4 regions of the Vibrio sp. CB1-5 genome follow, and region 4 is predicted to be linked to each of the others. Evidence: predicted binding sites of a transcription regulator. Region 4 holds the regulator's gene; each other region holds the start of a gene.
The links. Region 4 encodes PurR, which represses purine synthesis genes. Its sites were predicted from a motif close to TNANGNAAACGTTTNCNTNA; they were not measured.
Positions count from the first base shown of each region.

Region 1: ACJB0T_RS10415 (inosine/guanosine kinase) is a predicted target of PurR. The motif match lies at 980-999, and genes of this name have one in related genera.
Region 2: pyrD (quinone-dependent dihydroorotate dehydrogenase) is a predicted target of PurR. The motif match lies at 948-967, and genes of this name have one in related genera.
Region 3: glpX (class II fructose-bisphosphatase) is a predicted target of PurR. The motif match lies at 1,196-1,215, and genes of this name have one in related genera.

Region 1 covers NZ_JBJHPB010000011.1:98,640-100,849, forward strand. The annotation lists gene ACJB0T_RS10415 (inosine/guanosine kinase) at 1-894, opposite strand, end outside; gene mnmA (tRNA 2-thiouridine(34) synthase MnmA) at 1,145-2,210, shown strand, end outside.
Region 2 covers NZ_JBJHPB010000001.1:60,213-62,422, reverse strand. The annotation lists gene ACJB0T_RS00195 (NAD-glutamate dehydrogenase) at 1-847, shown strand, start outside; gene pyrD (quinone-dependent dihydroorotate dehydrogenase) at 1,056-2,066, shown strand.
Region 3 covers NZ_JBJHPB010000013.1:24,658-26,867, forward strand. The annotation lists gene ACJB0T_RS11120 (TetR/AcrR family transcriptional regulator) at 1-560, opposite strand, end outside; gene zapB (cell division protein ZapB) at 716-958, opposite strand; gene glpX (class II fructose-bisphosphatase) at 1,275-2,210, shown strand, end outside.
Region 4 covers NZ_JBJHPB010000007.1:78,171-80,380, forward strand. The annotation lists cyclic di-GMP riboswitch class I at 107-193, opposite strand; gene purR (HTH-type transcriptional repressor PurR) at 374-1,378, opposite strand; gene torD (molecular chaperone TorD) at 1,739-2,210, opposite strand, start outside.

The DNA.
Region 1 (2,210 bases), on a different contig from region 4:
ATCTTCTGTATAACCTGCCATGTACAAGCCGACAGGGCCCGCAGTACAAAGCACTAAATCAACCCAATCAAGCGCTTTATCTGAAGCAGCTAGTGGGTCTTTTTCGCCGGTGAGCGCTTCCGCTTCATCTTCATTCATGGCAACAACAGAAACATGTTGCTTCAAGAAATCACGCCAATATTCAGGATCGTCCTGAATAACAAAGCGTGTACCAAGCGTTAATACAACTGGGACATTATATTTCTTGGCGTACTCAATTGCTTGCATTGTTGCCTCTGGCATTGGGTCGCCATCTTTACAACGCACCAAATACGCGGTTAAAACCAAAGCCGACGCTTTTTTGAAGATTTTTTCAGGAATACTGTCTGCGCGAAGTTGGTTCATCTGTCCTTCACTAATTGCGAAAGTACGTTCGCCATCTTCAGTGATCAAGGTAAAGCAGCGACCAATTGCCCCTTCCACACCTTGAAGATAATTAAGGTCCATTCGGCTCGACGTATTACACAGATAGCGGTAACCATAGCTACCAATCTTAATATCAGCACTCATAACGCCAAGCAGCACCGATTTATCATCTGCTAATACAGAATAATTGTGCAAGGTATTACCAATGGTTCCGCCAGCGTATTCATTGGTGATCAGTTCTTTATCCTTCAACTCGTTATATAAATCTTCCGCCGCTTGGTCATCAATAACCAACGAGTGCCCTTTACTTAGGCCAAACTTATCGATCACACTGCTGTCGACTTTTGCTTCAATATCCACCAAGGTTTGGTCAATACCAATGATGTGCGTACGTGACATCTTCTTGCTGATCTGCGATTGGCTAACAAGCAGATCTCGCTCGTGGACAGGGAAGTAGTGCTTTGACTTTCTTTGGCCTGGGAATTTCATACGGTTGTCTTCGTCATAAGTAAATAAGAAGGGTTAAGGGCGGCGATTCTACCTCTGTATAGATTACCTCGGCAACATACGCAATTTTAGCAAACGTTTACGTATCAATTTTTTTGTTATAAACCTTGTTTTTCTCCCTATTAGGACGCATTTGAGGGGTTTATAAAAGTGTGATTCAACTCGCGGAACTGTATTGCTAGTTTGGTTTCTGCTAGAATCGGCGTCCAATTTAATTAGGTGGTATTTATACATGTCTGATAACAGCCAAAAGAAAGTGATTGTCGGGATGTCCGGCGGTGTAGACTCCTCTGTTTCTGCCTATCTTCTGAAACAGCAAGGCTACCAAGTAGAAGGCCTGTTCATGAAGAACTGGGAAGAAGATGATAACGAGGAATACTGCACAGCAGCGGAAGATCTTGCCGACGCACAAGCGGTTTGTGACAAGCTAGGCATCCACCTGCACACGATCAACTTTGCGGCTGAGTACTGGGACAATGTTTTCGAATACTTCCTTGCCGAATACAAAGCGGGTCGTACGCCAAACCCAGACATTCTTTGTAACAAAGAAATCAAGTTTAAAGCGTTCTTAGAGTTTGCAGATGAAGTGCTAGATGCTGATTATATTGCCATGGGGCACTATGTAAGCCGCACTTTCCCTGAGAACGGTGAAGCGCCACAAATGTTACGTGGCCTAGACAGCAATAAAGACCAAAGCTACTTTCTTTATACGTTAAGCCACGACCAAGTCGCGCGCAGCTTGTTCCCTGTGGGTGAACTTGAGAAGCCAGAAGTACGACGCATTGCTGAAGAGCAAGGTCTGATTACGGCCAAGAAAAAAGACTCTACAGGTATTTGTTTTATCGGTGAGCGCAAATTTACAGACTTCTTGTCTCGCTATTTGCCAGCACAACCGGGTAAAATTGAGACGCCTGAAGGCAAAGAAATCGGTGAACACCAAGGTCTTATGTACCACACGCTTGGTCAACGTAAAGGTCTGCATATTGGCGGCCAAAAAGGCGGCGGTGGCAACGAAGAGCCTTGGTACGTTGCAGAGAAAGATCTGAAACGTAATGTCCTTATCGCGGTACAAGGTGCTGATCACCCGCTGCTAAAATCTAATGGACTTCGCGCTTCGCAACTGCACTGGGTCGATCGCCAAGTGATCACGCAGCCGTTACAATGCACAGTAAAAACCCGTTATCGTCAACAGGATATTCCTTGTACTATCATTCCGATCGACGATGAAAACATTAAAGTGATCTTTGATGAGCCACAAGTCGCAGTAACCCCAGGTCAATCTGCGGTATTCTACAGTG
Region 2 (2,210 bases), on a different contig from region 4:
TGCAAATCAAATGGTTAACGAGATGGGCTGTAATTTTGTGACTCGCTTGCAAGAAGAAACAGGTGCGACCGTGGTCGACATTGCCAATGCGTACGCGGCATCTCGTGAAATCTATGGTTTTGCTTATACTTTCGAGCAAATTAGAAAGTTAGATAATGTCGCGAGCTCGGAAGCACAGTATGAACTGTTGTTTATCGTTCGTAGAACGCTGCGTCGATTGGCGCGTTGGATTTTGCGTAACCGTCCAGGTAAGCAGTCGGTTGAAGAGTTGGTCGCTCGTTATCGTGAAGACGTTATTAAAGTTGAGCAAACACTTGAGAAATGTTTGGTGGCCGAAGAAGTCGAAGAGCATCATGAACTAGCTCAAGTTTGGGTTGAGCAAGGGGTAGGTAGCGAACTGGCGAACTATGTGTCGCGTTTGTCTAGCTTACTTTCTGCAGTTGATATTGCCGAAATTGCAGCTGAAGCAAGCTTTGATGTTGAACGAGCGTCGAAACTGTACTTCCACTTAGGCGATCGTCTATCACTGCATTGGTTCTTGAATCAAATCAACGGCCAAGCAGTTGATAACAACTGGCAAGCATTGGCAAGAGCGGCATTCCGTGAAGATCTTGATTGGCAGCAACGTCTATTGACTGCTCAAGTACTGCGATGTGGTTGTGGGGGAGATTCAGATGACGTGATCCTGTCACTTGATAACTGGATGGAGACTAATACACATAGCCTTCAACGTTGGGAAAATATTCTCAATGAGTTCAAAGTGGGGAATGTACACGAGTTCGCTAAGTTCTCGGTCGCACTGCGTGAACTCAGTTTGTTGAACTTGAATTGTGCAAATAGTCTATAGGTTAACTGCCTGATATCATAAAAATAAGCGCTCTTTGGGGCGCTTTTTTTTAATCCAGCGACTAGTTTAGTGACGGGGTAACGTTAATTTGATGAAATCTTATGCGAAACGTTTGCTTTTTTTCGATAAAGACAAATCTTGATTGCATGTTTAGGCGAATCAGTAAATAATACCGCCCCGTTTACACGGGTTTTCTATCGGAGGCACAATGCTTTACCGTCTTGCCAGAACTGGCTTTTTCCAACTTGATGCCGAAAAGGCTCACGATCTCGCTATTCAAAACTTCAAGCGCTTCACCGGCACACCACTTGATCTCGCTTATCGCCAACAATTACCAAATCGACCAGTAGAATGCATGGGTTTGACGTTTAAAAACCCTGTCGGTCTAGCTGCAGGTCTAGACAAAAACGGCGAATGTATTGAAGCATTCGGCGCAATGGGCTTTGGTTTTGTTGAAGTTGGTACGGTAACACCACGCCCACAGTCAGGTAACGATAAACCACGCCTGTTCCGTTTGGTAGAAGCGGAAGGCATTATCAACCGCATGGGTTTCAATAACCTGGGTGTTGATAATCTGGTGGAGAACGTTAAAAAAGCCAAATACGACGGTATCATCGGTATCAACATTGGTAAAAACAAAGATACGCCAATTGAGAAGGGTGCTGAAGACTACATTATCTGTATGGAGAAGGTTTATGAGCACGCGGGTTACATTGCGGTGAACATTTCATCTCCTAACACTCCTGGGCTGCGTACTTTACAATACGGCGAAGCTTTGGATGAACTACTTGCTGAGTTGAAAACGAAGCAGGAGGAACTGGCTGAAAAACATGGTAAATATGTACCTCTTGCACTAAAGATTGCACCGGATCTTAGTGACGACGAGATTAGTCAGATTTGCGATTCGTTGATCAAAAACCAAATTGATGGTGTGATCGCAACCAATACCACATTGGATCGTTCTGTCGTTGAAGGTATGAAGCACGCCAATGAAGCTGGTGGCTTGAGCGGCCGTCCAGTGCAGTCCCGCAGTACAGAAGTAGTGCGTTTATTAGCTAAGAACCTTGATGGTAAGCTTCCAATCATTGGTGTTGGTGGCATTGACTCGTACGTGTCTGCAAAAGAGAAGCTAATGGCTGGCGCTTCGTTAGTACAGGTTTACTCTGGCTTCATCTACCACGGTCCAAAACTTGTTAAAGACATCGTTAAGAATCTATAAGCACTTTTATTTACTAAAGTGACTAGGTTTCAATCGAGAAAGGGGAAATTAGTTTTCCCTTTTTTTTTTTGTTTATTCGTTTTTAGAATTAGTAACAACTGACCAACAGGTAATTAAGCGTTTTACCTAACAGTCTGATTATTC
Region 3 (2,210 bases), on a different contig from region 4:
ACCACATGGATCATCTGCAGCATGCCTTGCTGAATGACTTCTTCCGTAATCTTGGTACGTGGTGACATCGCCGACTGATAGCTTAGCCAACCGACCGCCATCATGTGCAATGTCGTCACTAAAGACTTCAGCTCTTTCTCATTTAGCGTCAGTAACTCCAACTCAACAAAAGCACGTAAGATATTAATCAGATTACCTTGTAGGCGCTCTTGTACTTCAATGTACTCTTCGTGCAGCTTTGGGTCGCGCTGGAGAATTTCCGGCAAATTAGCGTAGAAGAAACGGTACTTCCACATCAGCGTAAAAATGGAGTCTAGGTAATGCTTTAGTAGCGCCAAGCTCTCTTGCTGACCTTGTACCGGAGTAAATCGCTCAATAAGCTCTTGCGAATAGAGGGCAAAAATCTCACGAACGATCTCTTGTTTGTTTCGGAAATGATAGTAGAGATTGCCTGGGCTGATCTCAATGTGCGCCGCAATATGGTTGGTTGTCACGTTGCGCTCGCCATCTGAATTGAACAAGTCGAGGGCGGCGTAGACGATTTTGTCACGTGTTTTCATTCTAACTTTTCCTTTCCCTAGTTAGACTTAGTATACGTCTTGAACTAGTACACGAAAAGTTAATAGATTGTGAGATTCACTGGTTAGACCAACGGACACAAAAAAAGCACTCAATTTGAGTGCTTTTCAGTCATGCATATTGGCTAAGTAGACAATTACTCTACTTCGTCCATTTTACCTAGTAGGTTGCGAATGCGCTCTTGCCATTGGCTGTGCTCACGTTGCATCTGCTCAGACTTTTGCTCAAGTTCTTCACGGCTGCTGCGTAGTTCTTCAGCTTGCGATGCAAGTTGTGCTTTCTCTTCTTTCAATTCCTCAACTTCCATCTGAAGAAGAGCGATTGTGTCCACTGCAGTTTGAATTTTTGCTTCTAGTTGTTCCAGTACTTCAAAAGACATCTCGGCCTACCCTTGTTTAATCCTGTGAAATGAAAATGCTTCATCCTATAGTGCCCCATTCTACTCAGCCTAGAGAAGATAGACACGCTCTATATTGCAGATTTTTCACTATTCGGTCAAAAAAGCGCCGCAAACTCACCCAAGCTTTACCTACCAAGCACAACAGAGCAAAGTTTTGTTTGTCACGATGCTCAATCATTCAAGATTTTAGCGACAAGATCGCGTCCGAACAGAGAAAAAGGCAAACGTTTCCCTTTTGATATGCTAGAATTCGCGCCGTAAATCATTTGTCAATTTTCATTAGATTGGAGTCAGTATGAAGCGCGATTTAGCAATGGCTTTTTCACGAGTTACCGAAGGTGCCGCCCTAGCAGGCTATAAGTGGCTAGGCCGAGGCGACAAAAATGCTGCCGATGGTGCAGCGGTGGAGGTCATGCGCAGCCTACTGAACAAGACCGATATCGAAGGCGAAATCGTTATTGGTGAGGGTGAAATCGATGACGCACCTATGCTGTTCATCGGTGAACAAGTGGGTATTGGCGGTGATGCTGTCGACATCGCTGTTGATCCTATCGAAGGAACTCGCATGACGGCGATGGGCCAATCCAATGCTCTTGCAGTGCTTGCCGCCGGTGAAAAAGGCAGCTTTTTGAAAGCGCCAGACATGTACATGGAAAAACTCGTGGTGGGGCCTGGCGCGAAAGGCGTGATTGATCTTAATAAACCACTGACTGAAAACCTAAAAAACATCGCAGCTGCACTAGGTAAAACCCTAGATACGCTGGTAGTGACAACACTTGCTAAGCCACGACACGACGCCGTCATTGCAGAGATGCAAGCGATGGGGGTTCGCGTTTTCGCTGTGCCAGATGGTGATGTTGCCGCTTCTATCCTAACATGTATGCCAGATAGCGAAGTGGATGTGATGTACTGTATTGGCGGCGCGCCAGAGGGTGTAGTCTCTGCTGCGGTTATCCGCGCACTTGATGGTGACATGAACGGCCGACTACTGCCACGTCACGTTGTTAAAGGTGATATAGAAGAAAACCGCACCGCTGGCCAAGGTGAACTCGCGCGCTGTGCTGAAATGGGTGTTGAAGCAAACGTCGTGCTGCGTATGGAAGATATGGCTCGTAGCGACAACGTCGTTTTCTCAGCGACCGGCATTACCAAAGGTGACCTACTTGAAGGCATTACTCGTCAAGGCAACATCGCAACGACTGAAACCTTGCTGATCCGTGGACGCTGCCGC
Region 4 (2,210 bases):
TTTCTCGGTGTTATTGATTGTGTCACCAAAATCAGGTCCGAGAGTATAGCAAACGGGTGTCAGAGCTCTGTTAAGCCGCCGCTATAACTGAGTCTTTTCCCTTGCCATCGGCAACCCCGCTACCTATCAATAAAATTGGTTTAGGCCGGAGGCTTTGCGTCCCACCTTTTCAGATGGTTTGCCCTGTGCGTGACACATATAGCATATAGGAAAACTATGTAAGTGATTGATTGTAGATTTTTGGAAATGTGATCTTGGTTCAAATAATGTTTGGTTATTTGTGCCTCAAGGTGAATAAAAAAATTGACATAAGCAGTGGAAAAGTTTGAATGGAGATCAAAAAAAAGTGCCGAAATCGGCACTTTTGTCAGCGTTAGGTTAGGGCTTTGACAGAGTCACGATCTACAATTTCTGGGTGCATTTCGAAAATGCGTTTTTCGTGACCTTTATCTTTGATTCGTTCTAGTAGAATCTCAAAGGCATTTTTACCAACACGTCGCTTCGGTTGGTGCACTGTTGTCAGCGGTGGCGAAAAGTATTCAGCCAGTTCAATATTGTCATAACCGATAACAGAGATATCTTCAGGTACGCGCACACCAAGCTGTTGCAGGCGACTCATCAATCCAAATGCCATTGTGTCATTAAAACAGAATACGGCCGTTGGTCTCTCTTCCATTGCAGCGATGCGGTTAGCAGCGATAACCGCAGTATCACATTCAAAGTTACCTTCTAGAATGCGATCTTCTTTCATCTCTATGCCTGCTTCCGCTAGCGCGCGTTTGTAGCCGATGATGCGTTCTTGGCATACCGCTTTTTCTAGGTGACCACTTAGGCAAGCAATGTCAGTATGACCTTTCTCAATCAGGAACTTAGTCGCTAGATAGCCACCTTCCTCTGAGTTATCGATGATCTTATCGGCTTGAGAGCTCTCTGGACCCCAATCCATGATCACTTTTGGAATGTCGGCGTGACGGTCAAGCATCTCAAGAAGCTCTTCAGTCAAGTCAGAACACATTACCAAAATGCCATCTACGCGTTTTTCCGCTAGCATTCGGATGTAGTCGCGCTGCTTCTCGTAAACACCACCTGTGTTACACAGAATCAGGGTATAACCTTGGCGGTAGCAGTAACTTTCTACACCATCGATCACTTCTGAGAAGAATAAGTTTGTCGATTGGGTAACCAACATACCAATGGTTTTAGTCGAGTTACATTTCAAACTACGAGCAACAGCACTAGGCGCATAGTTAAGTTCATCGACGGCAGCCATCACTTTTTCTTGTGTTGCTTCTGCAACAAAGCGAGTTTTATTAATTACGTGGGATACTGTGGTCGTGGAAACGCCAGCAAGTCGGGCGACATCTTTAATGGTTGCCATAGTGATATCCTATAAGTCGCGGCTTATTGAATTAGTGAGTAAACGTTTGTGCCGCTTTAATTTTAGTGGTTCCAGCGCTTTTGTGAATAAACGGATGCAAAAGCGGAAACCGGCAAGTGTATGCAAGCCTAAGTAGAATCGACAAATTGAGCTCAAAGCTCAATATTGACACCTAAGTGGAGGTGACTTTCTGTAATACCAATGGGCGATTGCATTTAAACGGCGGATTGTAGTCGCAGCTTAGTGAGCTGGCAATCATTTATCCCACAAATTTATAACTAAGGCGCAAAATTGACTCAGATGACTGAAAACCATGTTTGCACCTTTAGTGTGTGTTGCGCCTATTCGTTGAAATCGTAGTTAGTCGTTTTCATCCGTAAGGTAGGTCAGGTCTAACTGACAGAAGGCGTGTAAGAGGAGAGCAGCAGCAGAGTAGAAACCAAATTCATCAAACTGTTGGCACTTCTTAACAAACTGAGGTAACCAACTCATTAGATGAGTATTGATGAAGTCCGCTTGTTCGTGCAGTGCATCATTCATATGTGTGTCGTTTTCCAACTCGTTCGAACGGATGATGAGGTTACCTAAAAAATCGAGTTCGATGGCAAGGTGGTCCGCAGGCTCATTGAGATCTTTATTTACCGCGATACCGTGCTCGGCGAGCAGATCTGCCATATCTTGTGCAGGCTGGTCATTGAGTAGGCCAGAAGTGCCAATGTACATTGAGGCATAAGGCAGTGCGCCATATTTGTCGGTCTTCAAAAACAGATCACAAAAATCGGCAGAGAGTTCCAACTGAGCATCTTCACGTATTTGTAATCTATTGAGCGAA